Regions from separate parts of the Pseudobacillus badius genome, predicted to be linked through region 3. Evidence: riboswitches for the same ligand, from Rfam matches in the RefSeq annotation. Region 3 holds a riboswitch; each other region holds the start of a gene.

Region 1 (7,535 bases), 420 kb from region 3:
AAGGGGCGGCTCATCAGTCGATTTTTCGGCTGTGTGCCGCTCCTTGTGCCCGTTCCTGCTAAAAAAGAAGAGCGGAATGATCATTATGCCGGTTGATTGGATAGCTATCTTTTGATAGATTGAAATAGATTAACTTTTACCATTTCACTTTAAGAAGGGATGCGTTTTATGGATTGGATGGAAATGATTGATCATTACATACTGAAAATAAATGACTTTTTGTATACGAATGTAATGATCGCTTTATTAATTGGACTGGGTCTACTCTTTTCATTCGGAACCAGGTTTGTGCAATTTCGTTTATTTGGGGAAATGTTTCGGGTGATCTTTGAAAAGTCGACCATCTCCACTAAAGGAAAGGCAGGAATTTCTTCGTTCCAGGCGTTTACCGTCAGTGCGGCTTCCAGAATCGGCACCGGCAACCTTGCTGGTGTAGCGACAGCGATTGCAGCCGGCGGACCAGGTGCTGTTTTCTGGATGTGGCTGATTGCTTTTATCGGTGCGGCCTCCAGTTTTGTAGAAAGCACACTCGCCCAGATTTATAAAGTAAAGGATGAAACTGGCTTTCGCGGCGGCCCGGCTTACTACATGGAAAGAGGCTTGAATAAAAGATGGATGGGGATTATTTTTGCCATTACAATTACTTTTTGCTTTGGCCTCGTCTTCAATTCTGTTCAGTCTAACACCATTTCAATCGCAATGAATGAAAGCTTTCATGTTTCAAAGCCTGTTGTCGGTGTAGTTCTATGTATATTGACAGCGTTAATTATTTTTGGGGGGCTTAAACGCATCGCTCACGTGACACAAGTGCTTGTCCCTGTTATGGCTATTATCTACATTCTTGTCGCTCTTGTTGTGTTAATTATGAATATTACTGAAATTCCGGCAATGTTTATGCTTATCATCAAAAATGCCTTCGGTATAGAAGAGGCATTGGGCGGGACGCTTGGTGCGGCTGTGATGAACGGAATTAAACGCGGTTTATTCTCTAATGAAGCAGGGATGGGTTCTGCTCCTAACGCTGCCGCTGCCGCTGCTGTCAGCCATCCTGTCAAACAAGGTCTGATTCAGACGCTTGGCGTGTTTGTTGATACGATTGTCGTGTGTTCAGCTACTGCTTTTATTATTTTACTGTCAGGCGAATATTTAAGGGAAGACGCTTCTTCTATTAACCTAACACAGTCTGCTCTTTCCGTGCATATCGGTGATTGGGCATCTATCTTCTTAGCGGTTGCTATTTTCCTTTTTGCTTTCAGCTCTGTGATTGGAAACTATTATTACGGGGAGACGAATATTGAGTTTATTAAAAACTCTCCCGCTGCCTTGTTTGTGTATCGTTTAGCTGTACTCGGCATGGTGTACTTTGGCTCAGTTGCCAAAATCAGCCTTGTTTGGGATATGGCCGATCTTTTCATGGCGATTATGGCGCTGATCAACTTAGTGGCCATTACCATGCTTTATAAAATTGCTGTGGCTGCTTTAAAAGATTATCAGCAGCAGCGAAAAGCCGGCAAAGAACCGGTGTTTTATGCTGATTCCATCGAAGGAGTCGGTACGGCGGATTGCTGGGAACGGAAACCGCAGGAAGAAAAATAAGCATAGGGCAGCTTCGGCTGCCCTATGCTTATTTGCATGCAGGATGAATAGAACAAGACATTCGCTTCTATAGACATCTATTTTTATTTTGACAACTTTGGTAGAATCGAAGAGGCACGGCCAGTTTATCGTTTTTTATTCGTGGAATAAAGGAAGTAGAAGGAATTGAGCTGCCAAGCAAATGGTAAAGCGGGTGAAAAAATGTGAGCGATACGATGAAAGTCATTATATATATCAATTTGATCCTCCTGGGCATTCTGCTTTTCTTGCTCGTTTTTCTGATTGTTCAAAAAGTGATAACAAATAAAAGAACAGAGAGAGTGGAACAAATAAAAGATTACTTGCGTCCGGATTTATTTGCTTATTTGTTAGGAACGGAAGAGGAGATCCATAACAGATGGCTAAATAATGATCCATTGAGCATTCAGGCATTAGAAGAATTGCTGGAGGAGGCTGCAAGTATCCTAAAGGGAGAAATGGTAGGAGAGACGATTACACTTCTTGCTGAGGAGTGGCTGAAAGAGGAGTATCATCGGCGGCTGGCGAAAGGAAGGTGGAGCACACGAATGAATGTGCTTTATCGCATTGAAAATTTTTATATGTCTTCCTTTTCGCATCATTTGTGGCTGGCGCTTGCCGAAAACGCTCTGCGAACAGAGGCAGAACGGACAGAAGCGATCCGTGTGTTGGCTTCCTTGCAATCGAACGCGCTGGCCAGGGATTTAATCAGCCTGGATCCTCCGCTTTCGAAAGCTGTTTACAAGGATGTATTAAGAAGATTTAACGATACATATGACGCAGGGTTTATCCAGAATTATGAGAAGCTGAACAATGTGTTTAAGCAGGCAATCATTGAGTGGGTAGCAGAAACACAGGAGTACAGCTATCTTCCTTTTGTAGTAGAACAGCTGAAGCAGCCGCATTTAGAGCTAAGAATTGCTGCCTTAAAAGTGCTTTATTTGTTCGGGTACACGGCTGATTCAGCAGATGTGTATCCATTCAGCTATTCTCAGCACTGGCAGGAGAGAATGATGTTCGCCAAGCTGGCAGGCGCAGCGAAAAAAGACGGTTTTCTGCCTCAGCTTACGAAGTTGATTGCAGATGAAAACTGGTTTGTCCGCAATGCGGCAGGGGAAGCGCTGCAGCAATATGCAAACGGCACACTGATTTTGCAGCATATTATTGAAACCCATCATGACCGATATGCAAAGGATATGGCTGCCCAGTGGCTTGAGAGTGAAGGAGTGAGAATAGGATGACTCAATTCATTAGCAATCTGTTCACCTTTTTGCCGTGGTTATTTATTTTCTACACCTCCTTTGTCATTTTGTTTTATCTCGTCATTTTATTTATTTCAGCCAGGCAGCTGCGGAGCGAATATGGATTTAATTCAAAAGAGGCAGAAGAAGATTTGCTGGATTCTTTTGATACAAAACCGGTCTCGATTCTTGTGCCTGCCTATAATGAAGAGGCAGGGATTTATAACAGTGTCCGCTCTCTTTTAAGTATTTACTATCCGGAATATGAAGTGATTGTTATCAATGACGGTTCGACAGACAAAACAGCCGAAACGATGATTGAGGCCTTTCAAATGGTAAAAATAAATTTTGTTGTACGTACGAGAATACCTGTTGCTGAAATTAATGGCATCTACCGGTCAACGATTTATGAAAATGTATACATGATTGACAAGAAAAATGGCGGAAAAGCCGATGCCTTGAACGCTGGAATAAACTTATCCCATTACCCGTACATTTGTTCACTCGACGGAGATTCTGTATTAGAGAGAAATGCCTTTTTGAAAGTGATCAAGCCGGTTCTTGATTCAGACGGAGAGGTGATTGCAGTCGGCGGCAGCGTGCGGATTGCGAATGGCTGTCATATTGAAGGCGGGGAAGTGATGACGGTCGGTTTATCTAAAAAACCGTTGGTGGTTATGCAAGTGATCGAGTATTTGCGCGCATTTTTAATCGGCCGGATTGGCTTAAGCCGTCATAACCTGTTGCTGATTATTTCCGGTGCTTTCGGTGTGTTTGAGAAAGAGTCAGTGACCAGAATCGGCGGGTACCGCACGGATACAGTCGGAGAAGATATGGATCTGGTTGTCCGCCTGCACCGGATGATTAAAGATAGAGGATTAAAGAAAAAGATATTGTATGTTCCTGATCCTGTTTGCTGGACAGAAGCGCCAGAGTCCGCCCTTTATTTGCGCAGACAGCGCCAGCGCTGGCACCGCGGACTTTGCGAAGTGATTTGGAATAACAAGGATATGCTGTTTAATCCTAAATATGGCCTGGTTGGTGTGCTATCGATGGCTTATTTCTTTTTGATTGAGCTGATGGGTGTCTTTGTCGAATTGCTTGGTTACTTGCTTATTCTGTTCGGTTTGCTGTTTTCGTTTATCAGTGTTGAAATCACCGTCCTGATTGCCTCTTTGTCGTTCTTATACGGATCGGTGTTATCGATGGGCGGAGTGCTCTTAGAGGAATGGAGCTTGAGAAAATATCCGAAGCCGCGAGACATCGTCAGACTGTTTTTCTTTGCACTTTCTGAAACGTTTTGGTATCGGCCGCTCATGATTAAATGGCGGCTGGAAGGCTTTTTTCAGTTTTTAGCCGGCAAGAAGGATTGGGGAGAAATGAAGCGGATTGGCGTAGGGGCGAAGACCGAAGCGAAATAAAGCAAAAAAGCGGAATTCTTTTTTTGAAAAAGTGGTTAACAATTTAGAATATTAGGAGTATACTAGAGGAAACTGAATATAGAAAAAGTAAGCTAGGGGTGCCTTTACGGCTGAGAGGATGCATGCATCCAACTCTTGAACCTGATTTGGTTAGTACCAACGGAGGGAAGCTGTCTTTATTTACGTGTCTTTATTTATGATGCATAAAGAAAAGCCTGCCGTTGTGGCAGGCTTTTTTTGTTGTACGGCTCTGTTAAAGAATATCGTTGGTTTGTCTATCGGTTTCACTGCAGGCGGACACTTTCCGTGGAAGTCGCCGCTTTTGCCCTTTTAGGTGAACAATTAACCAATCAATCGTCGATAATGGCAGAGCCTATTGCAAAAAGGAGGATGTTAAATGGATGAATTAATTATTGGTCAAAAAAAGTTGTCAAGCCGGCTGTTTACAGGAACGGGGAAGTTTGCCGATCACTCTGTTATGAAACAAGCCTTTAGTGCCTCAGGCTCGCAAGTGGTAACTGTAGCAGTAAGAAGAGTGGATTTAGAGGCAGGCCATGAAAATATTTTAGCAGATATCCCAGAGAATATGACGATTATGCCCAATACATCCGGGGCAAGAAATGCGGAGGAAGCTGTCCGTATTGCAAGGCTGGCAAGGGCCGCCGGGATGGGAGATTGGATTAAGATCGAAGTTATTTCTGATCAGAAATATTTGCTTCCTGACAATGAAGAAACGATCCGGGCGACCGCAATATTGGCTAATGAAGGCTTTGTTGTTCTTCCTTACATGAATCCAGACCTAATGGCAGCCAAAAAGCTGGCTGATGCCGGGGCTGCGGCCATCATGCCGCTTGGTTCCCCGATCGGATCAAACCGGGGCATCCGCATGAAAGAGATGATCCGCATACTTATCGAAGAAAAAACACTGCCGATCATCGTGGATGCCGGAATCGGCAAGCCGTCAGAAGCGGCTGAAGCAATGGAGATGGGAGCGGATGCGGTTCTCGTAAATACGGCTATTGCTACAGCAGACGACCCTGTGCGGATGGCAGAGGCATTCAGTTTAGCTGTAGCAGCCGGCAGAAAGGCTTATCTTGCAGGGCTCGGACCGGTGTCGCAACGGGCAGCTGCTTCATCTCCGCTCACTGGGTTTTTACGGTAAAAAGGAGGAGTTTCTATGAGCTTTTATGACAGATACAACAAAATCAAGCATCATCCCTATGAGGAAATCCTTGCTGCTATGACGGTTCAAGATGTAGACAAGGCACTGAATCAAGCGGAACCGGACGAATATGACTTACTGGCGCTCCTTTCCCCGGCTGCTGCAGAGCGGCTGGAGGATATGGCCCAGAAAGCTCGAAAGCTGACCATTCAGAATTTCGGAAAAGTGATTTCCTTGTATGCGCCGCTTTATTTAACGGATTACTGTGTAAACAAGTGTGCATATTGCAGTTTCAGTTTTGACAATGACTTTCCGAGAAGAAAATTAACCGCTTTGGAGATCAGTCAAGAAGCAAAAGCGTTGAAAGACATGGGGATTCAGCATGTCATCCTGCTGACGGGGGAATCGCGCATTCATTCATCCGTTGCCTATCTTACAGAAAGCGCCCGTATCTTAAGAAAATATGCCTCCTCGATTTCCATTGAAGTACAGCCCCTTGATGCCGAGGAATACCGCCAGTTGTTCCAGGCGGGAGTGGATGGGCTTACTGTCTATCAAGAAGTATATAATGAAGAAATTTATAAGGAGATTCATATAAAAGGTCCAAAAAGAAACTATCGTTACCGCCTGGATGCACCAGAGCGGGGATGCCAGGCCGGCATGAGATCGGTAAACATTGGAGCGCTGCTCGGAATGGATAACTGGCGGAAGGAAGTGTTTTTCACTGCTCTGCATGCCCAATACCTGCAAAAAAGATATTTAGAAACGGACATTGCCGTTTCATTTCCTCGTATTCGCCCGAATCTTGGAGGGTTCGAGCCTCGTGCTGTTGTGGAGGATAAAGATCTTGTGCAAGCGATGCTTGCTGTCCGCCTGTTTATGCCCCGGGCAGGTATTACACTGTCTACACGCGAGGAAGCAGGGCTTAGAGATCACCTTATTAAATTGGGCGTGACAAAAATGTCCGCTGCTTCTTCGACAGTTGTTGGCGGCTACGCGGCGAAGAAAGAAAACAATAGCCAATTTGAAATTTCCGATACTCGTTCGGTGGCAGAAGTAAAAAAACGCTTAAAGCAGCTTGGGTATCAGCCGATTTTTAAAGATTGGGACATTTTGGCGGACGAGGAGGAATGGAATGACTTTTCAGCTTCACGCCATCACCACGGGGACACTCGGGCTGGCGCAGGCGTCTAGCATTGCCGCCGCCATTCACTCATTTGTTGACTATATTCACATAAGAGAAAAACAGCGCAGCGCCAGAGAGCTGTTGTATTGGGTGGAAGCCTTTAGGAAAGCGGGGGTTCCGGCCGAAAAGATTATTGTTAATGACAGGCTGGATGTTGCTCTTGCAGCCAGAGCCGGCGGTGTACAGCTGACGGAAAGCAGCGTGCCGTTAAAGCAGGTTCGCCCATTTCTCAGACAACTGGCGGCAGGCTGCTCTGTTCATGAGCTGGATGCCGTGGCTCATGCCAATGAAGGAAGGGCGGATTGGATCTTATTTGGCCACATTTATGATACAGCATCAAAGCCTGGGAGGAAACCAAGAGGCTTGGAGACATTGCAGGCCGCAGCTTATGCTTCCCGCGTGCCTGTTATTGCTATCGGAGGCATTAAACCGCACCATATTAGGGAAGTCAAGGCCGCCGGAGCAAGAGGCGTGGCAGTCATGTCAGGGATCTTTGCGAGCAAGGACCCGGCGGCTGCAGCCGCGAGTTATCAAACAGCAATAAAAAAGGAGGAAATCAACGACATGCACATTGTGGTTAATGGGAAATCGACGCCAATTTCTTTGCAGGAGCTGACTATTGAAGAGCTGCTGGCTTCTTATTCCTTGCAAGGAAAAGCGGTCATTGTAGAGATAAACGGCCATATCGTGCCGAAAGAACGGCTTGGCTTGACAACTATTCATGAAGGAGACCGAATTGAAATTGTTCAATTCGTGGGAGGCGGTTGAGGAGGAGAAGGCAATGAACAGCCGTTATTCGAGACAGGAGTTATTTTTAAAGGAAGAGCATCCTTACACTACTAAACATGTGCTGCTTGTCGGAGCCGGTGCACTTGGCTCTGCACTGGCCGAAATGCTGGTCAGGGCCGGCA
Region 2 (7,535 bases), on a different contig from region 3:
CCGTCCCGATTACAGCCAATCAGCCGGGCATCCGGACAATTTCCGCTGAATTGCCGCTAGAAGCAGCGATTGAACAGCTGATGCAAGAGGAGCAAATTCAAGTAGAACAAGAAGGCCAAATCATCGGGATCATTACAAGACAATCTGCTTTAGCTTATGTGTCGGCCATGTTGAAGGAGAGAAGAGCCCGTGGATAAATTTGTCAGTGTATTTAATGATCGAAAGACAGATGTGCTGCAATCACTGCTTGAGCATGTGCAAATTTCTTTCATCTCCTTGTTTTTTGCCGTCATCATTGCGATTCCTTTAGGGATTTACTTAACCCGGCACAAGAAGGCAGCCGAGAGTATTATCGGCGTGACAGCTGTGTTGCAGACGATTCCGTCGCTGGCCTTACTGGGGTTGATGATTCCATTTTTTGGCATAGGACGTGTTCCCGCCATTATCGCTCTCGTTGTGTATGCTCTTCTTCCAATTTTGCGTAATACATATACAGGAATTACCGGAGTCGATCCATCACTGCTTGAAGCGTCCAGAGCCTTGGGCATGAAAAGCTACCAGCAATTAATCAAGGTAGAGCTTCCGCTCGCTATGCCGGTGATCATGGCGGGGATTCGGACCGCGATGGTATTGATTGTTGGAACGGCGACTCTCGCAGCTTTGATCGGAGCAGGGGGCCTTGGCGATATCATTTTGCTTGGCATCGACCGCAACAATACCTCTTTAATTATTTTAGGAGCGGTCCCGGCAGCATTGCTCGCTATCTTTTTTGATATGGTGCTCAAAGCCGCTGAGAATGTCTCATTTAAACGTTCCTTAACGATCACAGGGATCGCAGTTGTGGCAGCCTGCGCGATTCTGCTTGCCCCGTCGCTGATGAAATCAAAAGAAGAAACAGTCGTGATTGCCGGGAAGCTTGGCAGTGAACCGGAAATATTAATGAACATGTATAAACTGCTGATCGAGCAAGACACCGACCTGGAGGTGGAATTAAAGCCGGGGCTTGGAAAAACCTCTTTTGTGTTTAATGCTTTGCGCGCAAAAGAGATTGATATTTACCCGGAATTCACTGGAACGGTGATCGCTGAATTTTTAAAAGAGGAGGCAAAAAGCACCGATCAAAAAGCTGTGTATAAGCAAGCGCAATCCGGCTTGCTGAAAAAATATGATATGGCGCTGCTTCGTCCGATGGCTTACAACAATACGTATGCCTTAGCTGTTCCCGAACAAACGGCGAAAGACCTTCAATTAAACACGATATCCGATTTAAAAAAAGCAGAAGGGCAAATGAAAGCCGGCTTTACATTGGAATTTGCCGATCGTGAAGATGGCTATCGCGGCATTCAAAAAAAGTACAACCTGCGCTTTCCGTCCGTCCAAACGATGGAGCCTAAGCTGCGCTATCAAGCGATTAAATCAGGCGATATTAATTTAATAGATGCCTACTCCACGGACAGTGAATTACAGCAGTTCCGTTTAACGGTGCTAGAAGACGATCTTGAAATGTTTCCTCCATATCAAGGGGCTCCACTGCTAAGGAAGGAAACACTGAAAAAGCATCCGGAACTCGAAAAAACGTTAAACAAGCTTGCCGGCAAAGTGACAGATGACCAAATGCGGAAGATGAACTACGAAGTGAATGTGAACGACCAGAAGCCGGAAGAAGTGGCACGGGTCTTTTTAGAGGCGGAAGGGCTTTTGAATTAGAAAAAATTGGTTGGACAAAGAATTGAAAATGTTTTACAATAATTTTGCAATAAACTATTGTTAAAAGATTCTAAAAAATTGTACAATGTTTTGTATACTATTATTTTATCACTTTACTTTCAATAAATTCATCTACAGCAAGGAGACAGTGCGACATGAAAGAACAGACTATCCAACTCAACCTAAGTCCTGAAAAAAAATCGAAACCGCAAGCAGAAGAGCTTGGCTTCGGGAAAATATTCACGGACCACATGTTTATTATGGATTACACGGAAGGGCAGGGCTGGCATGATCCTCGGATCGTTCCTTATGAGCCGCTTTCATTGGACCCGGCCTGCATGGTCTTTCATTACGGCCAAACTGTGTTTGAAGGATTAAAGGCCTATTTAACAGAAGATGATCGGGTGTTGTTATTCCGACCAAAGAAAAACTTTGAGCGCTTAAACCGTTCCAACGAGCGTCTGTGCATCCCTCCGGTGGATGAAGAGTTTGCTTTGGAAGCGCTGAAACAATTAATTGCAGTTGAGAAAGAATGGATTCCAAAAGCGGAAGGCACATCGCTTTACATTCGTCCATTTATCATTTCGACAGAGCCTTTCCTTGGGGTAGCGCCATCCAGCCAATACAAGTTCATCATTATCTTGTCGCCGGTAGGTGCTTATTACAAAGAAGGCATTCATCCAGTTAAAATTTTGGTCGAAAACCAATTTGTCCGGGCGGTAGCTGGCGGAACAGGTGAAGCAAAAACAGCAGGAAACTATGCGTCCAGCTTAAAAGCGCAAGAAGTCGCCGATCGCCAAGGATACACACAAGTCTTATGGCTGGACGGCTTGGAAAAGAAGTACATTGAAGAGGTCGGCAGCATGAACGTCTTCTTTAAAATCAACGGGGAAATCGTCACTCCTGCTCTGAACGGCAGTATTTTAGAGGGCGTAACGAGAAACTCTGTGATCGAGCTGTTAAAATCTTGGAATCTGCCGGTGATTGAACGCCGTGTAGCAATGGAAGAAATTTACGAAGCCTATAAAGCCGGACAGCTGGAAGAAGCATTTGGCACAGGAACGGCGGCCGTCATTTCTCCAATCGGCGAGCTATTCTGGAATGATGAAAAAATGAGCATCAACGGCGGAGTTACAGGACCGGTTGCTAAAAAGCTTTACAGCTCCATTACGAACATTCAAAGCGGTAAAGAGCCTGATTCATTTAACTGGACTGTAGAAGTTGACCAATATGCAGAAGCAAAATAAAAAACGCTTTTTCATCGGCTGATTTCATTGATAAGCAGCTAACTATCGTTTAGAACAGGGAGAAGCTAGTCGCCATGCGATCAGCTTCTCTTTTTTCATCCCTTCACAGGAGTGGCCTGTAGTTTATTAATTTTAGAGCATAAATACGTATAGAGGAGAGGGTAGGCCATGTTTGTACATAAAATCGATGAAAATTTATCCTTGAAGTTAATTGAGTGGAATGATGCTGAAAGAATTTTTGAACTAACGGACCAATCGAGAAGCTATTTAAGAGAATGGCTGCCCTGGGTAGACGGGACAACTAAAGTAGAAGATTCACAAGAATTTATCAAAATTTGTTTGAAAGGCTATGCTGAAAATAAGAGCATGAATACGGTAATTGTATTTGATGGAGAAATCGTCGGCGTTGCCGGTTTTAACAGCATCAATTGGTCAAATAAAACCGTTCAAATAGGCTATTGGCTCGCAGAAGGATATCAAGGAAAGGGAATTATGACAAAGACTGCTAAGGCGCTGACTGACTATGCTTTCAGCCGCCTGCATTTAAATAAAGTGGAGATACGGGCTGCTGTGGGGAATCAAAAAAGCAGAAGCGTTCCTGCAAGGCTGGGGTTTGTAGAAGAGGGCATCATCAGACAGGCAGAATGGTTATATGATCATTATACAGATCACGTGGTCTACGGGATTTTAGCAAATGAATGGAAAGAAAAGCAAGGCAAGCAATAACGTATAAGAGAGATGGCCAGCCAAACAAGCACCTGTATGAACAGGTGCTTCAGACTGCAGACAAATTCAATGAAAATGGAGGTTTGTCTACAGTCTTTTTTATTTTCTTGCGGAGGGGTCTGTTGCTTTCCATTCCAGGCGCTTCGCTTTCCGCGGGGCGAGCGGCGAGCCTCCCCGGCGTCAAAGCGTCTGCGGGATCTCACCTGTCCCGCCGATCCCGCAGGAGTCTTTGCGCTTTCCATTCCAATCAACAGCGCGGACAAAGTTAGTATATCCGTATAACAATGCCTGTTTGAAAATAAATCGATCAAATGCTTGAGGTGAGGAAGAAGCTTTCGAAACATCATCCCAGCCAACGGGATAAAATAGAAGGGGTTACTATAGATCAGCTTGTACCAGGGAAGCATCTGTTTGTTAAAATGGAGGCAGCGGCTGATTTTTCTTTTATTTATGACCGGGCGGGAGAATTGTACTAGGAAGCAGGCTGCCTAAGCATCGACTTGGAGTGGTCTATCTTTCTACTGAATGACTTGAAAATCACCTAACAAACGAAAAGAGGTTCGGAATGAGATCATTCCGAACCTCTTTTGCCGTAGAATAGATACCCGATTTTTCTGTCATCCTTTATTCCTCATCGACAAATTTCACGAGCATATGAGCAAGCTGATGCTGCTGCTCCTTCGTGCCGACCTTCCACAGCTCTTGAAGCAATTTTTCTTCTCTGTTTTTCGGCTCAGCATGTTCAGCAAGATACCCGGCAATTTTTTCTGCCGCAACCGCCAGCTCTTCCTCATTTAAACCGATTTTTTCAGCTAGTTCTATTCTTTTCTTCAGATAAGCTTTGAAGGAATGGAAATTTTCAAGAATGCTATCCATTCTTTCAGGGCTGATCCGTTCAAGGGCATCATCCACTTTATTTGGCTGCAGTTCTCCATCTTTGTGAATTGCGTGATTTTTCTCTGTCATCCGTCATTCCTCCTTTACTGTTTCGTTATGCCCCCCTTTATCCATTTTCAAACATCAGACGGATGATTTACGGCCGGATCTGTACAGGCGTGCCGAGCGGAACGATTCGAGCCAGTTCTTCTACATCACGGTTGTACATGCGAATGCAGCCTTTGGAAACAAATTTTCCGATCGAGGAAGGATTATTCGTTCCATGAATGCCATAGGATTTTTTGGATAAGCTCATCCACATCGTTCCAAATGGGCCGCCCGGATTCGGCGCTTTATTAATAATGACAAAATCTCCTGTCGGGGTTTTGGTCAGCATCTTGCCTACCCCCACGGGATAGACCTTTTGAACAGTTCCGTGATGCAGTAAGGTTAATTGCCGCTGCGACAGGGAAACGCGGATCGAATAAGGAAGAGAAGCGGGCGGGGGAAGACCGGGAATGCGAATGATTTGCCCGGGTGCTAAAGAATAAGAGCTCATTCCAGGGTTAGCCGCAAGCAGCCGAGCGACAGAAATCCGGTAATCAGCGGCAATTGAAGCCAGCGTTTCCCCGCGTTCAACAACGTGATTCATAGCCTCACCTAATTTTGTCTATATTTTTGTGGTTCTTTACTGTTCATTTACGTATATGACCGGAGGGGAGCAGATAGACGCAAATAAAAGCTTCTTTGACGATATGACGATATTTGGCTGATATTTCATTTTTGATGCACTTGTGCTATAGTAAGAGCATAGAAGTCCACTAGGGGTGTCGTTAGACTGAGAGAGGAGCCGTCCTCAACTCTATGAACCTGATCTGGTTAGTACCAGCGTAGGGAACGTGTGACAGATGCAGCCAACATTCCTTTACACGGAAGAGCCTGTTGTATCCGTACACCCCTCTGGATAATAGAAGGGGGCTTTTTTATGGAAAGAAACAAATTGATAACGATGATCGAAATTGCCATTATGGCGGGACTATCGTTTATATTAAGCAAGGTAGAATTCGGCGCTCTGTGGGCATTTGGCGGATCGATTTCACTTATCATGGTGCCAATCTTTGTAATGGCCTTTCGCCGCGGCTGGCAGGCCGGCTTGGTTACAGGGCTATTAGCCGGGATCATCAGCTTGCTGACAGGCGGCTATGTCGTCCATCCGGTCCAGCTTGTGTTGGATTATCCTCTCGCTTACGCGGTGCTTGGAATCGGAGGGCTTGCAGTTTTTCATAAGCCGATTACAACAGGAAGGATTTTCACCGGCTTATTGCTGGGAACGTCCCTGCGTCTCGTTTGCCATTTTATGTCCGGCATCATCTGGTTCGGCAGCGCTGCACCAAAGGAAATGCCAGTCGCTGTATATTCTTTCTTGTATAACATTTCCTATTTGCTTCCGGAAATGTTAATCACAGCAGCGGTATTAGTATTTTTGAAAAAGACCGCGCCGAGCTTTTACAAACAATCTGCTTCTATTGGAAGCAGCTCGGCCAGTTATTAATAAATGACGGCAGACAGAAGCTGACTAGCGCAGCTTCTGTTTTTTTTTTGCGAAAAAAGGACACAAGCTGAAATTGTTTATTGATTCCGGTACAATAAGAATAACAGGATTGAACGCAGAGAGGAGGGGACTTATGCTGACTGACCAATTGAAAAAATGGCTTGCTAACCAAAGGCCTACCCGCGCGTTGCTGCTGCCAAAACTAAAGGAACTTCACCATTTATTTTCCGAGTATAACGATCAGACGAATGCTCATGCCTGTGCTGAACTCATAGAAAAGTTAGAAAATATAGAGTACATTATTGCTTTTTACGGCCACTTTTCTGCCGGAAAATCCTCCATGATTAATGAGCTGCTAGGAGAAAATTTGCTCCCGTCGAGCCCAATTCCTACAAGCGCTAATATTGTCAAAGTGAAAGAAGGAGAGCCTTGCGCCAAGGTTTTCTTTAAAGACGGAAGCAGCCAGAGGTTCCCTTATCCTTATGATATCAATGAAATTCAGGCCTATTGTGTGAATGGGAATGCCGTTGAAGAAGTAGACATTTCCCAGCGTACAGGCCAGCTTCCAGAAGGGGTAGCCGTTTTTGACACCCCGGGCATTGATTCAACGGATGACGCCCACAGGGTTAGCGCATTGTCGAAATTACACTTGGCTGATCTTGTTTTTTATATGATGGATTATAACCACGTGCAATCGCCGGCCAATTTTGAATTTAACCGATATTTGGCAGAAAGAGGAAAAGAAAACTATTTCATTATTAACCAAATCGATAAACACATCGCCAGTGAGCTGTCTTTTTCCCAGTTCTCAAGCCGCATTCACAAGTCATTCGCTGAGCATAAGCTTTCGTATAACGGATTGTATTTCACATCCTTAAAGGAGGAGAACCATCCTTATAATCAGATCCATGAATTGAAGGATTTCTTATCTGGAAAGATGGCTGACCGCCGGCAGCAGCTTCCAGTTCATGTTCTGCAGGAAGCACTGATGGCAGCGATGGATTTTTTCGATAAACAACGGGAAAAAAGCAGGGAAGAGCTTGATCAGTATGATGAGCAGCTGGCGGGAGTTTCTTCTTTTCAGCAGCTTCAAGACGAGCTGCGGGAATGGAATGAACGGAAAGAAGCCATAGAGAAACGCGATCATCTTTTTATTCCTCTCTTTGATCAAACGCTGGCGAAGGTTTTTTACAATGCCAAGCTGCTTGACTATTATGCCCGGATTTTCGTGCGGCAATTTTTAGAATCCCGGGAACTTTCCTTTCAGGTACGCGGCTTATTTTCACGCAAGAAAACCAAAAAAGAAAAAGAGCTTCGCCTGCAGCAGCTGTTTCAAACGTTAAATGAAAATAGAGTTTCCTATATTGATATCCCCTTAAAGGAGGACCTCATTCAGCTGTTAAGCTCATTTGATGTGCTGACGGAGG
Region 3 (7,535 bases):
GGAAATCCGCCGCTCCTTCCCAGATATTCAATTAATGGCTGATGCAAATTCCGCCTATCGTCTGGAAGATCTTCCGCAATTGAAAAAGCTGGATGAGTTTCAGCTGCTGATGATTGAGCAGCCGCTTGCGTCGGATGACATTGTCGACCATGCAGTCATTCAAAAAGAGTTAACAACTCCGATTTGTTTGGATGAAAGCATTCATTCTTATGAAGATGCCAGAAAAGCTTTGCAGCTCGGCAGCTGCCAAATCATTAACATTAAAATTGGCCGTGTCGGTGGATTGACAGAATCGAAGCGGATTCATGACTTATGCAAGGAACAAGGCGTGCCTGTCTGGTGCGGGGGGATGCTTGAAGCAGGCGTAGGCAGAGCCCATAACGTTGCACTGACCACATTAAGCAATTTTACGCTTCCTGGCGATACGGCCGCTTCCTCGCGGTATTGGGAGCAAGATATTATTACACCGGAGGTAATCGTCAAGGATGGTGTAATCCAGGTGCCGCAGAAACCAGGAATCGGATATGATATTGACCTTGAAGCAGTAAAGAAATTTATGCTAAAGGAAAAAACATACTCCTTATAATAAGGCTTTCAAACAGCAGGCAGCTCAGAGAAAATCTGGATTTTCCAGGTTCTCTGAGTTATATGCGCTGAGTTCAGAATATTCAAACATAAGAGGGTGATCGTATGACTAACGCATTTAAAATTGCAGGAGCATATATTGGAGTCATTGTAGGGGCGGGATTTGCTTCCGGGCAGGAAATCTTACAGTTTTTTACGAGTTTTGGCTGGATCAGCGTGGTCGGTACATGTATAGCTACAGTGTTATTTGCCTTTTTGGGCATGCAGCTGCTGCAGATTGGTTCCCGTATGGGGGGCAGACTCACACAAAAATGTGATTTACTTGATGTGCGGGAAATGGATCGGATTGTTCGTAGATGCACTGATTACATTTTTCCTGTTCGGAGTAGCAGCGGTGATGATTGCTGGCAGCGGGGCGATTTTTGAACAGCAATTTGGCATTGACGCTTTATACGGCAGCCTGATTATGGCGGGGGTAACAGCTGTCACCCTATGCTTCAACCTTCAGAAAATCATATCGGTGATCAGCTTGATCACACCTTTTCTTTTTATTATGATTTTTATCGTTTTTATTTATTCCATTCTTCAGTATAAAGGCGATGTTTCAGAGATTATGCAATTAGGAAAAAGCGGGCAGACAGCAGCTTCTCATTGGATGACAGGAGCGGTATTATATGTTTCTTATAATATTGCGGCTGGAGCAGCCATTTTAGCCTTAATTGGCGGGGCAGAGAAAAACGAAAAAACAGCCGGGATCGGAGGTCTTTTTGGAGGGCTGGGTCTTGGATTGTTGATTCTTTTAATTAATGTCATCATGCATTTAGACTTTGGAGCCATTCAAGAAGCCGATATGCCGATTGTTCACATAGCTAATGAAATTTCGCCTATTGCCGGTTATCTTATGTCTCTTGTATTGTTGGCAATGATTTACAACACGTCTGTTGGAATGATTTATGCTTTTGCAGCAAGGGTCGTGCCGTCCGGCGGCAAGTCATTTACCCCAGTAGTCATTATTTCCGCAGCGGCCGCATTTTTGGCAAGCTTTGTTGGTTTTGTCAAACTGGTAGGGACACTGTACCCGCTCGTTGGCTATCTCGGATTAATTTTAATTGTTAGTATTATTTTCGTTTGGTTTAAATTTAAACAATCAATCAAGCATGAAATACACATCTCAAGCTGATATAGAGGCTGTCCGGCAACCATTGGCATCATGGCTGCCGGGCAGTTTTTTTATTGTGCGGCGTTCAGCCAAATTCATCGGTTGAGGGAGAGGAGCGGGCAAGGAAGAACGCCACTGAGCAGAATGCATATGTTGAAATGACGGCCAAAAAAGGAGGAGCGGCAGTGGAAAAATATCAATTTTATTTAAAAGAGGCAAAAAAATGGTGTGAAGCCTTGTGTGCCCTGCAGCATGAATCGATTGATTTGAAGCAGGTTGAGAAGTGGAAAAAGCAGGTCGGGGAGATTGATGAGCGCTTATCGACAGTGACAATAGAAGAAGCAGATGCCATATACCTTGAGATTCAAGAGCTTAACAAAGAATGGTGCCAGCTCTATGATAGGGTGTTGGCTGCCGAGACGGAAAAACAGCCGGAAAGAGCGGAGCAAGTCCCGATCGGAGGGCATAAGCTTCCGCCTCTTCCTTATGGCTACAATGCATTAGAGCCTTATATTGATGAAAGCACAATGCGGCTTCATCATGACCGTCATCATAAGAGCTATGTAGACGGTTTGAATAAAGCAGAATTAGAGCTGCAAAAGGCGCGGCGAAATAACCAGTTTGAACTCGTCAAACACTGGGAAAGAGAGCTTGCTTTTCATGGAGCGGGTCATTATTTGCATTCGATCTTTTGGAAAGTGATGTGCCCGCATGGCGGAGGAAGCCCGCCGGGGTCATTAAACCGTGAAATTTCCCGGTCGTTTGGCAGTTTTGAAGAGTTTAAAAAACAATTTTCCCAAGCGGCTCAAAACGTAGAGGGCGGAGGCTGGGCCATTCTCGTATGGGCACCGCAAGCGCAGCGGATGGAAATACTGCAAGCTGAAAAGCATCAGAATTTGAGCCAATGGGATGTTGTTCCTTTGCTTGTGCTTGATGTGTGGGAGCATGCCTATTATTTAAAATATCAAAACAAACGGGCAGATTATATTGATAATTGGTGGCACATTGTGTGCTGGGAAGAGGTCGAAAGACGAATGAGGAAGGCACAAGCGCGGTGAAAAAACAGTTTATTCAAAGACGCCAAAAGGCTTATCATCTTGCCTTTGCGGGCACAAACAGCAGGAGTTTATCCGGAAAGATTTTCAAAATAGAGAGAATCCTGCCGTTGCCTCTTTCTATTTTAACGATTTCATCCTATAATATAGAGAGAATTGAATAAGAAGCTACTAGAGGTGCCTGTTACAGGCTGAGAGAAAAGCATGGGGCTTTTCAACTCTTTGAACCTGATCTGGTTGATACCAGCGTAGGAAAGTAGAGCATTGATTACTATTTTACTTACAGCAGCTGTATCCAGATGGGGATGCGGCTTTTTTGTATTGGAGGAATATCGGTGAATCAACTGCAAAGAATGGCTTATATGGCTCTGTTTACAGCGATTGCCACCTTTGGCTCTTCGCTAGTCTGGTTCCCCGCTGGCGTGGCGAAGGCTTATCCTGTCCAGCATGCGGTTAACGTGGTGGCCGGTGTATTGCTTGGACCGGGGCCGGCGGTGATTATTGCTTTTGTTACAGGCCTGCTAAGAAACCTAATGGGGACCGGTTCGCTGCTGGCTTTTCCAGGCGGCATGATTGGTGCATTTCTTGCCGGCTACATTTATCGGAAAACAAGCCGGACATGGGCCGCTTCGATCGGAGAAGTAGCCGGTTCAGGAGTGATTGCTCCTTTATTTGCTGTTCCTTATGCCAAATTGCTGATGGGAACAGCAGCGGGCGCCTTTTTCTTTTTGCCGGCTTTCCTTGTCAGCAGCCTGTCGGGTTCATTTCTCGGCTTTTTGCTTGTAAGGCGTCTCGTAAAATTAAAGGCTTGGAAATACCGGTTTGGTCAATGATTCCATCGAAGGGCAATGGACAGTTTGCAGCATTCCACATTGGCTGCAGCCGCGCGCAGTTCAATCCGGAGGACATCCGGGTTAAAGGAAAGATAGAGTTTTTCCCGTACACCGGCTGACCGTATGAGCCGTTCGGCTTCTTTTTTGTTAGCTGCTTGTGCAGCGCTCATTAATTGCAAAGCAAAATCGCTGTTATCCGTTAATCGGTTCATGAGCAGATTAATTTCCTGTACAAGTGATTTCATGGATTGGGCTGATTGCTTAAATAAAGTGGGATCTACTGGAGGATATGCTCTTGCGAACGGGGAGCGGGCTAAACCAGACGGCGGAAGGAATGGATACCGGACGAAGCCGCTGAGCGGAATGGCGTAAAAATGAGTGAACGAATAAGGATGATACAAACAGCAGCCCTCCTTTCGAAAAGATCGCTTTTTATCAATATACGGCTAGCTGAAAAATAAATGATGAAAGATATTTATTTAAAAATTCTGAATTGAGTTGAATGCTATTTAAAGATATGCTACAACTAGTCATAGAGCTTAATTGAATAATGAGTCCTTGGGGGTGCTTGCAAAAGCTGAGAGAGGCAGATGGCCTTAACCCTTATTACCTGACCTGGATAATGCCAGCGTAGGGAAGAGGTCGTATCATGCTATTAAACAGCTGTTCTTTTTATTTTACAGCAGTTAGATACCATTTATACAACCGCTTCTCTTAATGGGAAGCGGTTTTTTTATGGACAGCGGTGAGAGAGGCTGGAATGAGAGAGTCCGTCATTTAAGGAAGGGGAGAAGCGTGATGAGTAAAACACTGGATGTGCTTTTACATGAAGCAGAACAGCGGCAGGAGGAGCTGATTGACTTATTAAAAAAACTGATCTCTTTTCAAACGCCTGCCCCTCCTGCGCGGAATACGAAGGAAGCGCAGACATTTATAGCAGAGTTTTTAAGAAAATTGGACTTTTCTGTTGATATGTGGGAGGTCTATCCAAATGACCCGAATGTGGTAGGCAAAAGAAAAGGCGCTTCCCCTGAAAATTATCAGAGTCTTATTATTAATGGACATATTGATGTAGCGGAAGTGCATGAGGATGAAGAGTGGGAAGCAAATCCGTTTCAGCCTGCTGTCAGAAATGGGCATGTAATCGGACGAGGAGCGGCTGATATGAAAGGAGGGTTGGCTGGTGCGTTGTTTGCTTTGCAGCTCCTTCATGAAGCTGGTGTTTTGCTGCCGGGGGATGTACTTTTTCAATCCGTGATCGGTGAAGAGGTTGGAGAAGCAGGCACATTGGAGTGCTGCAGAAAAGGATACACAGCGGACTTTGCCGTGGTAGTGGATACGAGTGATTTACATATACAAGGACAGGGCGGAGTCATTACAGGATGGATTACGCTTAAAAGCAGTCAAACCCATCATGATGCTACTAGAAGAAAGATGATTCATGCCGGCGGAAAGTTATTTGGAGCCAGCGCAATTGAAAAGATGATGAAGATCATCGAGGGCTTGCAGGAATTAGAGCGTCACTGGGCAGTGACTAAAAGCTATCCAGGATTTTTGCCCGGGACTAATACGATTAACCCGGCTGTAATTGAAGGAGGAAGGCATGCAGCATTTATAGCAGATGAGTGCCGGCTTTGGATTACGGTTCATTATTATCCGGATGAAACCTATGAACAGGTAGCCAAAGAAGTAGAAGAACATATCCAAAGTATTGCCAAAGGAGATATATGGATGCGGCACAATCCTCCAACGTTTGAATGGGGAGGCGCCTCCATGATTGAAGACAAGGGAGAAATCTTTCCGTCCTTTGAAGTGGATGCCGGCCATGAGGCTGTCAAGACCTTGACGCAATCGCATGCAGCTGTGTTAAACAAGCCGCCGGTTGTTGATGTATCGCCGACTGTTACGGATGGCGGCTGGCTGGCAGATGCCGGGATTCCCACTGTTATTTATGGTCCGGGGGACTTGGAGAATGCTCACTCTGTCAATGAGAAGTTGGCAATTAAGCAGCTTGTGGATTATACAAAGGTCATTTTAGCGTTTATTCATCAGTGGTGCCATCAGCCCAAGCACGAGTCCCCATGAAGAACACAGCAGAATCCCGCAAGCGGCACAAAACAAACAGTACCTATCTTTTAAGGAGTGGATAACAAATGAAAGCAAGCAAGACACACATGAAATTTAGTGAAAGGCTTCATGAGAAAATTCAGCCGATTTGGCGGCAAAACCATCATCATCCTTTTGTCAGAGAAATGGGAGAAGGAACGCTTGAACCGCGGAAATTCCGTTTTTACATGGTGCAGGATTATTTGTATTTAATTGATTACTCGAAAGTATTTGCTCTTGGGGCGGTGAAAGCCACTGATGTGGAAACGATGGGGAAATTTGCTGCGTTATTAAATGAGACGCTCAACTTTGAAATGTCTCTTCATCGTCAATATGCAGCCCGTTTTGGGATTTCAGAGGAAGAACTTGAACAGGCAAAACCGTCCCCGATCACACTTGCTTACACGCATTATATGCTTCACGCCAGCCAGAACGGAACGCTTGCTGAACTCCTGGCGGCCCTTCTTCCTTGTGCTTGGAGCTATTGGGAAATTGGCAAGGAGCTAAATGAAATTCCGGGAGCGAGTGCACATGAACTGTACGGCGACTGGATTAAAATGTATTCTTCTAAAGAATTTGGCGAGCTGGCAACCTGGTGCATCGATCTTTTAGATGAGCAGGCCGCTGGAAAAAGTGAAAAAGAGCTGGCGAGGCTGGAGGAAATTTTTCTGAATACAACCCGTTATGAATACATGTTCTGGGAGATGGCATATCATGAGCAAATGTGGCCGGGAGAGAAATAAAAAAGTTCTCCAATTCGAAAATGTTGCTTTTTCCTATCATGATAAAAAACAAGGGCGCTCTGTCCCGGTATTGCAGAACATTAATATCGATATGTATGATCGCGAGTTTATCGCTATTATTGGTCCGAGCGGCTCAGGAAAAAGCACCTTGTTCCGTTTAATGAGCGGGCTTGAAAATCCGGATGAGGGGCGGATTTTTATCAATGGAGAGGTGCAGAAGTGCCGGCTGGGCAAGGTCGGTTATATGCCGCAGCAGGATTTGCTGATGCCGTGGCGGACCGTTATCGAAAATGCAGCGCTTCCTCTTGAATTGAAAGGGGTTCGGAAAGAGGAAGCGCACAAGCAGATTCTTCCTTTGCTTGAGGAATTTGGGCTTCGGGGAATGGAACATCGCTTTCCGCATGAGCTGTCAGGAGGAATGAAACAGCGGGTTTCTTTTTTGCGGACATCGTTAAGCGGGTCCAATGTTCTTTTGCTTGATGAGCCTTTTAGTGCATTAGATGCCATTACAAGGCTTTCCATGCAGGAATGGTTAATGAACCAGTGGGAAAAACGAAAAGCAACTATTGTATTAGTGACGCATGATGTCAGCGAGGCGCTTTTCTTGGCTGACCGTATTTTTATATTCACAGAACGGCCCGTCCGTTCCCTTCAAGAAGTCAATGTGCCGCTCGGGCGCCCTAGGAGATTAAACGACTTGAACGAGCCTGCCATCATCAGTTTAAAAAACGATCTCATCGAACAACTGAGAGGAAAGGTGATCACATGAAAAAAACTGAGGGGCTTGGACCGGCAGTCTTATTAGTCTTCCTGTTCTTTCTGATTTGGGAAATGGCAGCGCGCGCAGTCAATATGGTGTTTATCCTGCCGCCGCCGACTGGCATTCTCAGCAAGCTGTGGGAATTGAGAGAGCCTTTGTTTGCCGAACATCTGCCGAGTACATTGGCAGTCATTATGATTGGGTTGGCGATTTCGGTTGTTGTGGGGGCAGGGATCGCCATTTGGATGAGCATCAGTCCAGCTGCAGAAAAAGCATTGTATCCGTTAATCATTT
Region 4 (7,535 bases), on a different contig from region 3:
ATAGTCTAATTTTACCGTATTATTTATTGAAAGCGCATTATTTTTCGTTATACATCTTTCGCTAATAGCTTGTCAGCTCTTCTATATTATTGTCGGTTTCCCGGGAAATAGTTAATATACATTGCTAAGAAGAAATACCCCCTATTCTAGCCCATTATCTTTACAGTTCTTGACTCCTATAGGAATTTTACTTGAATTTGAAAATCATTATCAATTATAGTTGACATTCATTCTCAATTGGAATATGATAAAAGCATGAACAGCTTACTTGTCCCGTTGCTGTTCTGTCATCGGAAAAAATAATATGCACAACGGCCATGCGGTTGCCCACCAGCATGGCCCCCCTTTGCAAACAAAGCGGCCGGAAATCTCCGGCCGCTCATTTAATAATAGAGAACATTCACTTTTCTGCATTTAATAATAGAGAACATTCACTTTTCTGCACTTAACACAAGTTTCATAGTATTGGTTTCCCTGAAATTGATGATCACAGTTTTGCTGGATGAATTGCAGGCGATTCTGCAAGAATAGAAGCTTTGTTTTTAATTGATTTATCTCTTCTTCAATTTTATGGACATTCATGGCCATTCCTCCCGCAGTTACTGATACACCTTGCTGCCGGCTTGCTTAAATTCCTCTGCTTTTTCTTCCATTCCCTTTCTGATTGCTTCGTTTGTATCCAGTTTGTTTTCTTTTGCATAGTTACGGATATCTTGAGAAATTCTCATGCTGCAAAATTTCGGACCGCACATGGAACAGAAATGGGCCGTTTTTGCCCCTTCGGCAGGCAACGTCTCATCATGATATTCCAGCGCGCGTTCAGGATCGAGCGATAAGTTAAATTGGTCTTTCCAGCGAAATTCAAATCGCGCTTTTGACAGGGCGTCATCCCTTTTATGAGCCCCGGGGTGCCCTTTAGCCAGGTCGGCGGCGTGGGCCGCAATTTTATAAGTCACCACACCTGTGCGCACATCATCCCGATTAGGCAAGCCTAAATGCTCTTTCGGTGTGACATAACAGAGCATTGCCGTGCCGTACCAGCCAATCATCGCTGCTCCGATAGCTGAAGTAATATGATCATAGCCCGGAGCAATATCGGTTGTCAGCGGGCCGAGCGTATAAAATGGCGCCTCTTGGCAAACCTCCAGCTGCTTATCCATATTTTCTTTAATCAGGTGCATCGGCACATGGCCAGGACCTTCTACCATCACTTGAACATCATGCTCCCAAGCGATCTTCGTCAGCTCTCCAAGTGTTTCTAATTCAGCAAACTGCGCTTCATCGTTTGCATCGGCAATCGACCCAGGGCGCAATCCATCTCCAAGGGAAAAGGAAATATCATACGCTTTCATAATTTCACAAATTTCTTCAAAGTGAGTATACAAAAAGTTTTCTTGATGATGATATAAACACCATTGCGCCATAATCGAACCGCCGCGGGAAACGATCCCTGTCATACGCTTGGCCGTCAGCGGCACATATCGAAGAAGAACACCCGCATGAATCGTAAAATAATCTACCCCTTGTTCTGCCTGCTCAATCAAAGTATCGCGATACACTTCCCAGGTAAGATCTTCCGCTATACCATTTACCTTTTCCAACGCTTGATAAATAGGAACTGTCCCAACCGGAACCGGTGAATTGCGGATAATCCACTCGCGTGTCGTATGGATGTTCTTGCCCGTGGATAAATCCATGATGGTATCCGCTCCCCAGCGGGTCGCCCAGGTCATCTTTTCCACTTCTTCCTCAATGGAAGAGGAAACGGCAGAGTTGCCGATATTCGCATTGATTTTGACGTGAAAGTTGCGGCCGATAATCATTGGCTCGATTTCGGGATGATTAATATTAGCCGGAATAATCGCTCGTCCTCTTGCTACTTCTTCACGGACAAATTCAGGAGACATGTTTTCCCTCAGAGCGATAAACTCCATTTCTGGAGTGATAATGCCCTTTTTGGCATAATGAAGCTGTGTAACATTTTTCCCCTTTTTCGCCCGCAGCGGCTGACGCTCTAGTCCCGGGAAAACTTGATGGTTTGCTCGGGGGTCGTTTTCATCTTTGTAGCCATTGTCCTCAGGTTTTATTTCTCTCCCTTTATAGCTTTCTGTATCGCTGCGCTCCTTTATCCATGGACTGCGAATAGCCGGCAGCCCCTTTGTACTATCTATCACATAAGTCGGATCAGTATATGGACCGCTCGTATCATATACCCGCACTGGCGGATTCTCCTCTTCACCGAATGTGCCTGCCGTCGGACTTAATTGAATTTCCCGCATCGGCACCTTTATATCTGGCCGCGTCCCTTTCACATATACTTTTTTACTTCCTGAAAAACTAGACATAATGGACATGTTTTTTTCGTTCAATGAAAATGTGGACATAAAAAAAACTCTCCTTTTCAGCGTATTCAGCGGTTCAGGACGAGATTTAGGGCATAACCATGCGGAAAAGCTGGCAGATACATCAAAAAAAGCCGGTTTCCAACAATGGATGGACCCGGCTAATATGTATGCAGAAGCAGTCATGATCAATAATTGTTCTAACTTCCCCACGCTGGTATGAACCAGATCAGGTCCCAAGAGTCAAGAAACTTCAACGCGTTTCTTTCTCAGCCCAGCTCATTGGACTCCCCTAGTTATAACTATTCAATTTGTTTCCATTATACATGAAACTGTCTAAAAAAGTAAAGGTGTTTTCAGAAAATTCCTTTTTATCTTATAATCGTTTGTCGTTCCAGAAGTTTTGGACAACATGAGCGGATGGATCATACGTCTGTAAGCGATAGCCTTCCTTCGTTAAAAGTTGGAGAATCTGCGGAAGCAGTTCAGCTGTAATTTTTTTCTCATGCAACAAAATGACAACGTGCTGATCGCCTCTTTTCTTTTGCATCTTAATTCCTGCTTGAATGTTTTGCAAAATGCGCGCTTTTGAACTGGTGTTATATTTCCAGTCTTCGCTGTCTATATCCCAATCCCAAAGGCGATAGCCTTTTTTGGACATGGCATCACGAAATGGCTGTTTTAAATAAGGAGAGCTGCCAAACGGAGCACGAACCAATACGGAGGACCGGCCAGTGACGCTTTTCAGTGTGCGATTCGTCTTTTCCATTTCATTCATAAAGCTTTGCGGTGAATGATAGAGCGTATTCACCTTGTGCGTAACACTGTGAAGAGCAAGATAGTGTCCTTCAGCAGCCGCCCTCTTTGCCGCAGCCTGGTATCTGTGAATATTCGGCTCTATATAGAAAAACGTCGCTTTCACCCGATGAGAAGCAAGTATATTTAAAATACTGGCTGATTGCTGGCTTGGCCCGTCGTCAAAAGTCACATAGGCAATTGGCCCCTTAGCCGGCTGCGGGCTGTTCAAACGATCAAAAAATGATTGATTTGCCTTTAAGAATTCCTCGTTAGACAACTTGGCTCCGGCTTTTGTATAAAGGCGCACCGTGTGATTCTTACTTAAGTAGTCTGCTTGGAATCCAAACTGCTGGGCAATCCAGCGAATACCAATGTAAAATTGCCCGTTTTCTTTGTGTATAACCGCCGAGCCGGCAGGCTTCCCGTTCAACGATGCTTCCTTCGTTTTTATGTTCACTGTCAGCTGCTGGCCGTTCTTTTCAAATATGTACACTTCATCAGTCTTCTGGACCGTTTGTTTGATATACAAGTAGCGTGCCAGCTTTTCAGCTGGAGCCACTGCCTGATTGTCAATAATAAACGCCTCTCCCGTAGTAAACGGCAGCATTTTGTCATGAAGTCCGATATAAATATTCTTTTTTCCGGCTGCATACGCCTTTTCCCCTCCGCCTGCCACAAGCAACAGCAATACAAAACTGCACATGATCATTAATTTGTTTCTCATCTTTTCATCCCTTTTCTCCCTGCTAATCTTTCTTTCTATTTTTCTCCAATATAATACAGTATTTTTTCTTTTATTACAAATAGATTAAAAATATTACTTTCCATATCAAAAAAATCCCTTTCTTAGCCATCATCATTTTTCGGATGCTCTAAAACCAGGAACAGCCATTAAATTTTATGCAGCCAAATGCTCTTTATCCCTTTTTTCTGTACAGAGGGAGCTGCGATAAAAAAAGGACAGCACACCACGTGTGCTGTCCTTTTTTCTTCCTATGAATCGCCGCCTTTTTTCATAAGGGTTTCCTTCAATTCCTTCTTTTTATCTTTCTTTACTAATACATAGAGCACATCTTCTGGGAGAAGCCTCGTTGCTCCCTCCGGAGTAATAAGCCTCTCCCCTCTCACCACCGCGGTAATCAATGTCTTCGGCGGCAAGCGGACTTCATGAATTTGTTTATTCGCTGCCGGTGATTCTTCAAGGATGCGCATTTCTACCATTTCGCTGTTTGCCTTACCAATAGAAATTAATTCCAAGCTGTGGGAGGATTGCGCCTTTTTTCCCGTTCCGGTTACGTTAAACAGTTCTGCTGCTTTAGAAATTGTCGTTCCTTGAATAACGGTGGACAGCAGAACAACGAAAAAGACAACATTAAACATCAGCTGGCCATGCTCCAGTCCTTCTACCAGCGGGTATGTGCCAAGGATGATCGGCACCGCTCCTTTTAAGCCAGCCCATGAAATGAAGAGCTTTTCTTTTATATTGATGTTCGAAAAAAACAAGCTGACAAATACACCAATAGGCCGGGCAATAAGCATTAAAAAAACAGCCAAGGCAATTCCCTGCCAAGCAACATGGAGCAATTCGCCCGGAAAAACAAGAAGGCCTAAAATCATAAACATGACCATTTGCATCATCCATGCCAGTCCCTCATTAAACCCAAGAATAGAATGGCGATAGGTTAGGTCGGCATTTCCAATAATGATCGCCATTACATATACCGCCAAAAACCCGCTCGCATTCATAATCGTGACTGTACTAAAAGCAAAGATCGCTAAAGCAATAGATAGAACCGGATAAAGCCCGGAGGAGTCGAGGTTAATTTTATTAATGATCCAAATAGAGAGGATACCGAACATAATTCCTAGAATCAGTCCAACTCCCATTTGCCAAAAAAAGCTGAAAACGAGGTGAAGAGGTTCAAATGAGGGTGATTGAATCACTTGAATTAAACTAATGGTTAAAAAGATAGCCATCGGATCGTTGGAAGCTGACTCAGCTTCAAGCACGGTTGTCAGCTTTTGTTTCACGTTCTTGTTTCCAAGTACACTGAATACAGCTGCGGCATCCGTCGAACCGACAATTGCCCCGACAAGCAGGCCTTCTGCCCACGTTAAATCAAGAATAAATTTGGCAGCCGCCCCAACTGTGACAGTGGTGACAACGACTCCTATCGTAGCAAGCGACAAGGAGGGTTTATATACCTTCTTCACGCTTTCCCACTTTGTCTGCAGGCCCCCTTCAAATAAAATAATGACTAAGGCAACCGTTGCGAGGAGCTGAGCAAGCCAGGCATTATCAAAAAAGACAAAACGATTTAATATCATGCCGACAACAATAAACAGCACAAGGGACGGCAAACCGAGCCTTGTGGAGAACTTGGCCCCGATGACACCAGCCAGCAAAAGAATAGATACAGCTAAGATAATGTTTTCAATCGTAAAATTCATCGCACTCTCCTTTCAGAAAATAAGGTCTTCTTATTAAATCTTATAACACCCTCTGGATTTTTCCAACGTAAATGACTGCATTCAAAAGATAAAAACATCTTACTCTCCGTTTATTAACTCCTTCCATAACATTTAAAGGAAAAAAATAAATTATGAAAAAAGTAGGAGTTTTTAATTTATATATATTTATGTGTTTCCGAACAAATGAAAGAGGCTATATAACAACCGTACACCAAATAATCCATTGAAGGAGATGAGAGAAATGGCAGAAAACAATAACAACAATCGCGAGAATAAAATGAGCTTAGAAGAAGCTGGACGCAAAGGCGGAGAAACGACTGCCCGCAATCACGATAAGGAATTTTACCAAGAAATCGGCAAAAAGGGCGGCGAAGCCACCGCTGAAAAACATGGGAAAGATTTCTATCAGGAGATTGGCGAAAAGGGCGGAAATGCCCGCGCGGAACAAAGAGAATCTAATAAATAATATTTTTAAAATAACGGTTTAAATTATTTAAAAAGAGGAAATAAAAACCATATGGTTCATTAAATTAAAAAGGAGATGTATAAAATGGCAAGAAAAAACAACGAAAACAATGAAAACAAAATGAGCCTAGAGGAAGCTGGACGCAAAGGCGGAGAAACGACTGCCCGCAATCACGATAAGGAATTTTATCAAGAAATCGGACAAAAGGGCGGCGAAGCCACTGCTGAAAACCACGACAAAGACTTCTATCAAGAAATCGGCAAAAAAGGCGGCGAAGCCACTGCTGAAAACCACGACAAAGATTTCTATCAAGAAATCGGACAAAAAGGCGGCGAAGCCACTGCTGAAAACCACGACAAAGACTTCTACCAAGAAATCGGCAAAAAAGGCGGCGAAGCGACCTCCGAAAATCACGATAAAGACTTCTATCAAGAAATTGGTGAAAAAGGCGGAAAGGCTCGCGCAGAACAACGTGACAACGATTAACTGCTGCACACAACAAAACCAGGCCCATTCATTCGGGCCTGGTTTTGTTGTTGCTAGATAATTTGTTCGCGACGTTCTTCCTCTTCCTTCACTGCTTCACTCTTTGTAAATAAGCTCACTACAATAAAGACAATTGCCGACAATGGCAACGCGTAAAATAACGGATCAATATGCGTCATTGGGTACACAAACAACGTGTCTTTTCCGAACAATGCTTTAGAGAGGCCTAGAACGGCCGCCTCCTTTTCATGCAAGAACAGAAAACCAAAAATACTTACGGCAAAACCGACAATCATACTTGCTTTTGCACCTGTGCTTGTTGAGTTTTTCCAGAAGAAGGCGCCAATCATTACCGGCAAAAATCCGGCCGCACATATGCCGAACCAGAAAGCAGTCGCTTGGGCAATGACACCGCCAGGCAATACATAAGATAGCGCAACAGCGGCCACAATGCCGAGAAGCACGCCGATACGGGAAGCATCTATTCCAAATACCGACCGAATGCCGAAGCTTTTTAAGATATCTTGTCCAAAAGCCGAGCCTTGTAAATGAATTAAAGAGCTGATCGTTGAAATCGCCGCTGATAACAAGGTTAAAGTAAATAGATAAACAAACCATTCTGGCATCAAATGATTAATAAAAGCAGGAATCACAAGGTCCACGTTTCCTTTTGCCACCTCTATGGACAGCTTTCCTAGATGTTCTTGAAAGTACAGGTTACTAATTGGTCCCAGCATAAAAGCGGCACCGGTCATAAAGAAAATGAATACCCCGCCGACAATAACAGAGCGGTAAAGCGCTTGATTATTTTTTACTGTCATAAACCGCATTACAAGCTGCGGCTGTGCCAGCACTCCGATTCCCACTCCCATAACAATTGTACTTACTAGTGTCCACCAGATCGGAGACCCTAATTCCGGCATGGAAGTCCAGCCGCGATGGCCCTGCTCGACTAGAGATTGGGGAACCAG

What was found. A riboswitch is a leader RNA that binds a small molecule or an ion and turns the genes downstream of it on or off. The one in region 3 is predicted to bind thiamine pyrophosphate.
Region 1: another riboswitch for thiamine pyrophosphate. It lies ahead of B1A98_RS02785 (thiazole synthase); the one in region 3 lies ahead of thiW (energy coupling factor transporter S component ThiW).
Region 2: another riboswitch for thiamine pyrophosphate. It lies ahead of thiT (energy-coupled thiamine transporter ThiT); the one in region 3 lies ahead of thiW (energy coupling factor transporter S component ThiW).
Region 4: another riboswitch for thiamine pyrophosphate. It lies ahead of thiC (phosphomethylpyrimidine synthase ThiC); the one in region 3 lies ahead of thiW (energy coupling factor transporter S component ThiW).

Annotation. Positions count from the first base shown of each region.
Region 1 covers NZ_MWMM01000001.1:580,621-588,155, forward strand. Annotated here, with positions in the region: gene B1A98_RS02770 (alanine/glycine:cation symporter family protein) at 169-1,596, shown strand; gene B1A98_RS02775 (HEAT repeat domain-containing protein) at 1,800-2,855, shown strand; gene B1A98_RS02780 (glycosyltransferase family 2 protein) at 2,852-4,276, shown strand; TPP riboswitch at 4,361-4,461, shown strand; gene B1A98_RS02785 (thiazole synthase) at 4,674-5,438, shown strand; gene thiH (2-iminoacetate synthase ThiH) at 5,454-6,632, shown strand; gene thiS (sulfur carrier protein ThiS) at 6,574-7,392, shown strand; gene B1A98_RS02800 (ThiF family adenylyltransferase) at 7,406-7,535, shown strand, end outside.
Region 2 covers NZ_MWMM01000004.1:161,022-168,556, forward strand. Annotated here, with positions in the region: gene B1A98_RS09800 (ABC transporter ATP-binding protein) at 1-197, shown strand, start outside; gene B1A98_RS09805 (ABC transporter permease/substrate-binding protein) at 190-1,707, shown strand; gene B1A98_RS09810 (branched-chain amino acid aminotransferase) at 1,863-2,954, shown strand; gene B1A98_RS09815 (GNAT family N-acetyltransferase) at 3,123-3,680, shown strand; gene B1A98_RS09825 (DUF3243 domain-containing protein) at 4,305-4,646, opposite strand; gene B1A98_RS09830 (L,D-transpeptidase family protein) at 4,714-5,208, opposite strand; TPP riboswitch at 5,370-5,471, shown strand; gene thiT (energy-coupled thiamine transporter ThiT) at 5,542-6,108, shown strand; gene B1A98_RS09840 (dynamin family protein) at 6,242-7,535, shown strand, end outside.
Region 3 covers NZ_MWMM01000001.1:162,504-170,038, forward strand. Annotated here, with positions in the region: gene menC (o-succinylbenzoate synthase) at 1-586, shown strand, start outside; gene B1A98_RS20945 (hypothetical protein) at 691-1,011, shown strand; gene B1A98_RS00805 (YkvI family membrane protein) at 980-1,765, shown strand; gene B1A98_RS00810 (superoxide dismutase) at 1,930-2,802, shown strand; TPP riboswitch at 2,963-3,071, shown strand; gene thiW (energy coupling factor transporter S component ThiW) at 3,135-3,632, shown strand; gene B1A98_RS00820 (YuzC family spore coat inner layer protein) at 3,626-4,033, opposite strand; TPP riboswitch at 4,183-4,287, shown strand; gene B1A98_RS00825 (acetylornithine deacetylase) at 4,431-5,717, shown strand; gene tenA (thiaminase II) at 5,807-6,481, shown strand; gene B1A98_RS00835 (ABC transporter ATP-binding protein) at 6,453-7,250, shown strand; gene B1A98_RS00840 (ABC transporter permease) at 7,247-7,535, shown strand, end outside.
Region 4 covers NZ_MWMM01000012.1:45,932-53,466, reverse strand. Annotated here, with positions in the region: gene B1A98_RS15780 (hypothetical protein) at 415-582, opposite strand; gene thiC (phosphomethylpyrimidine synthase ThiC) at 600-2,384, opposite strand; TPP riboswitch at 2,532-2,646, opposite strand; gene B1A98_RS15770 (polysaccharide deacetylase family protein) at 2,719-3,864, opposite strand; gene B1A98_RS15765 (potassium/proton antiporter) at 4,134-5,591, opposite strand; partial or broken gene B1A98_RS15760 (KGG domain-containing protein) at 5,854-6,066, shown strand; gene gsiB (glucose starvation-inducible protein GsiB) at 6,163-6,564, shown strand; gene B1A98_RS15750 (sodium:solute symporter family protein) at 6,618-7,535, opposite strand, start outside.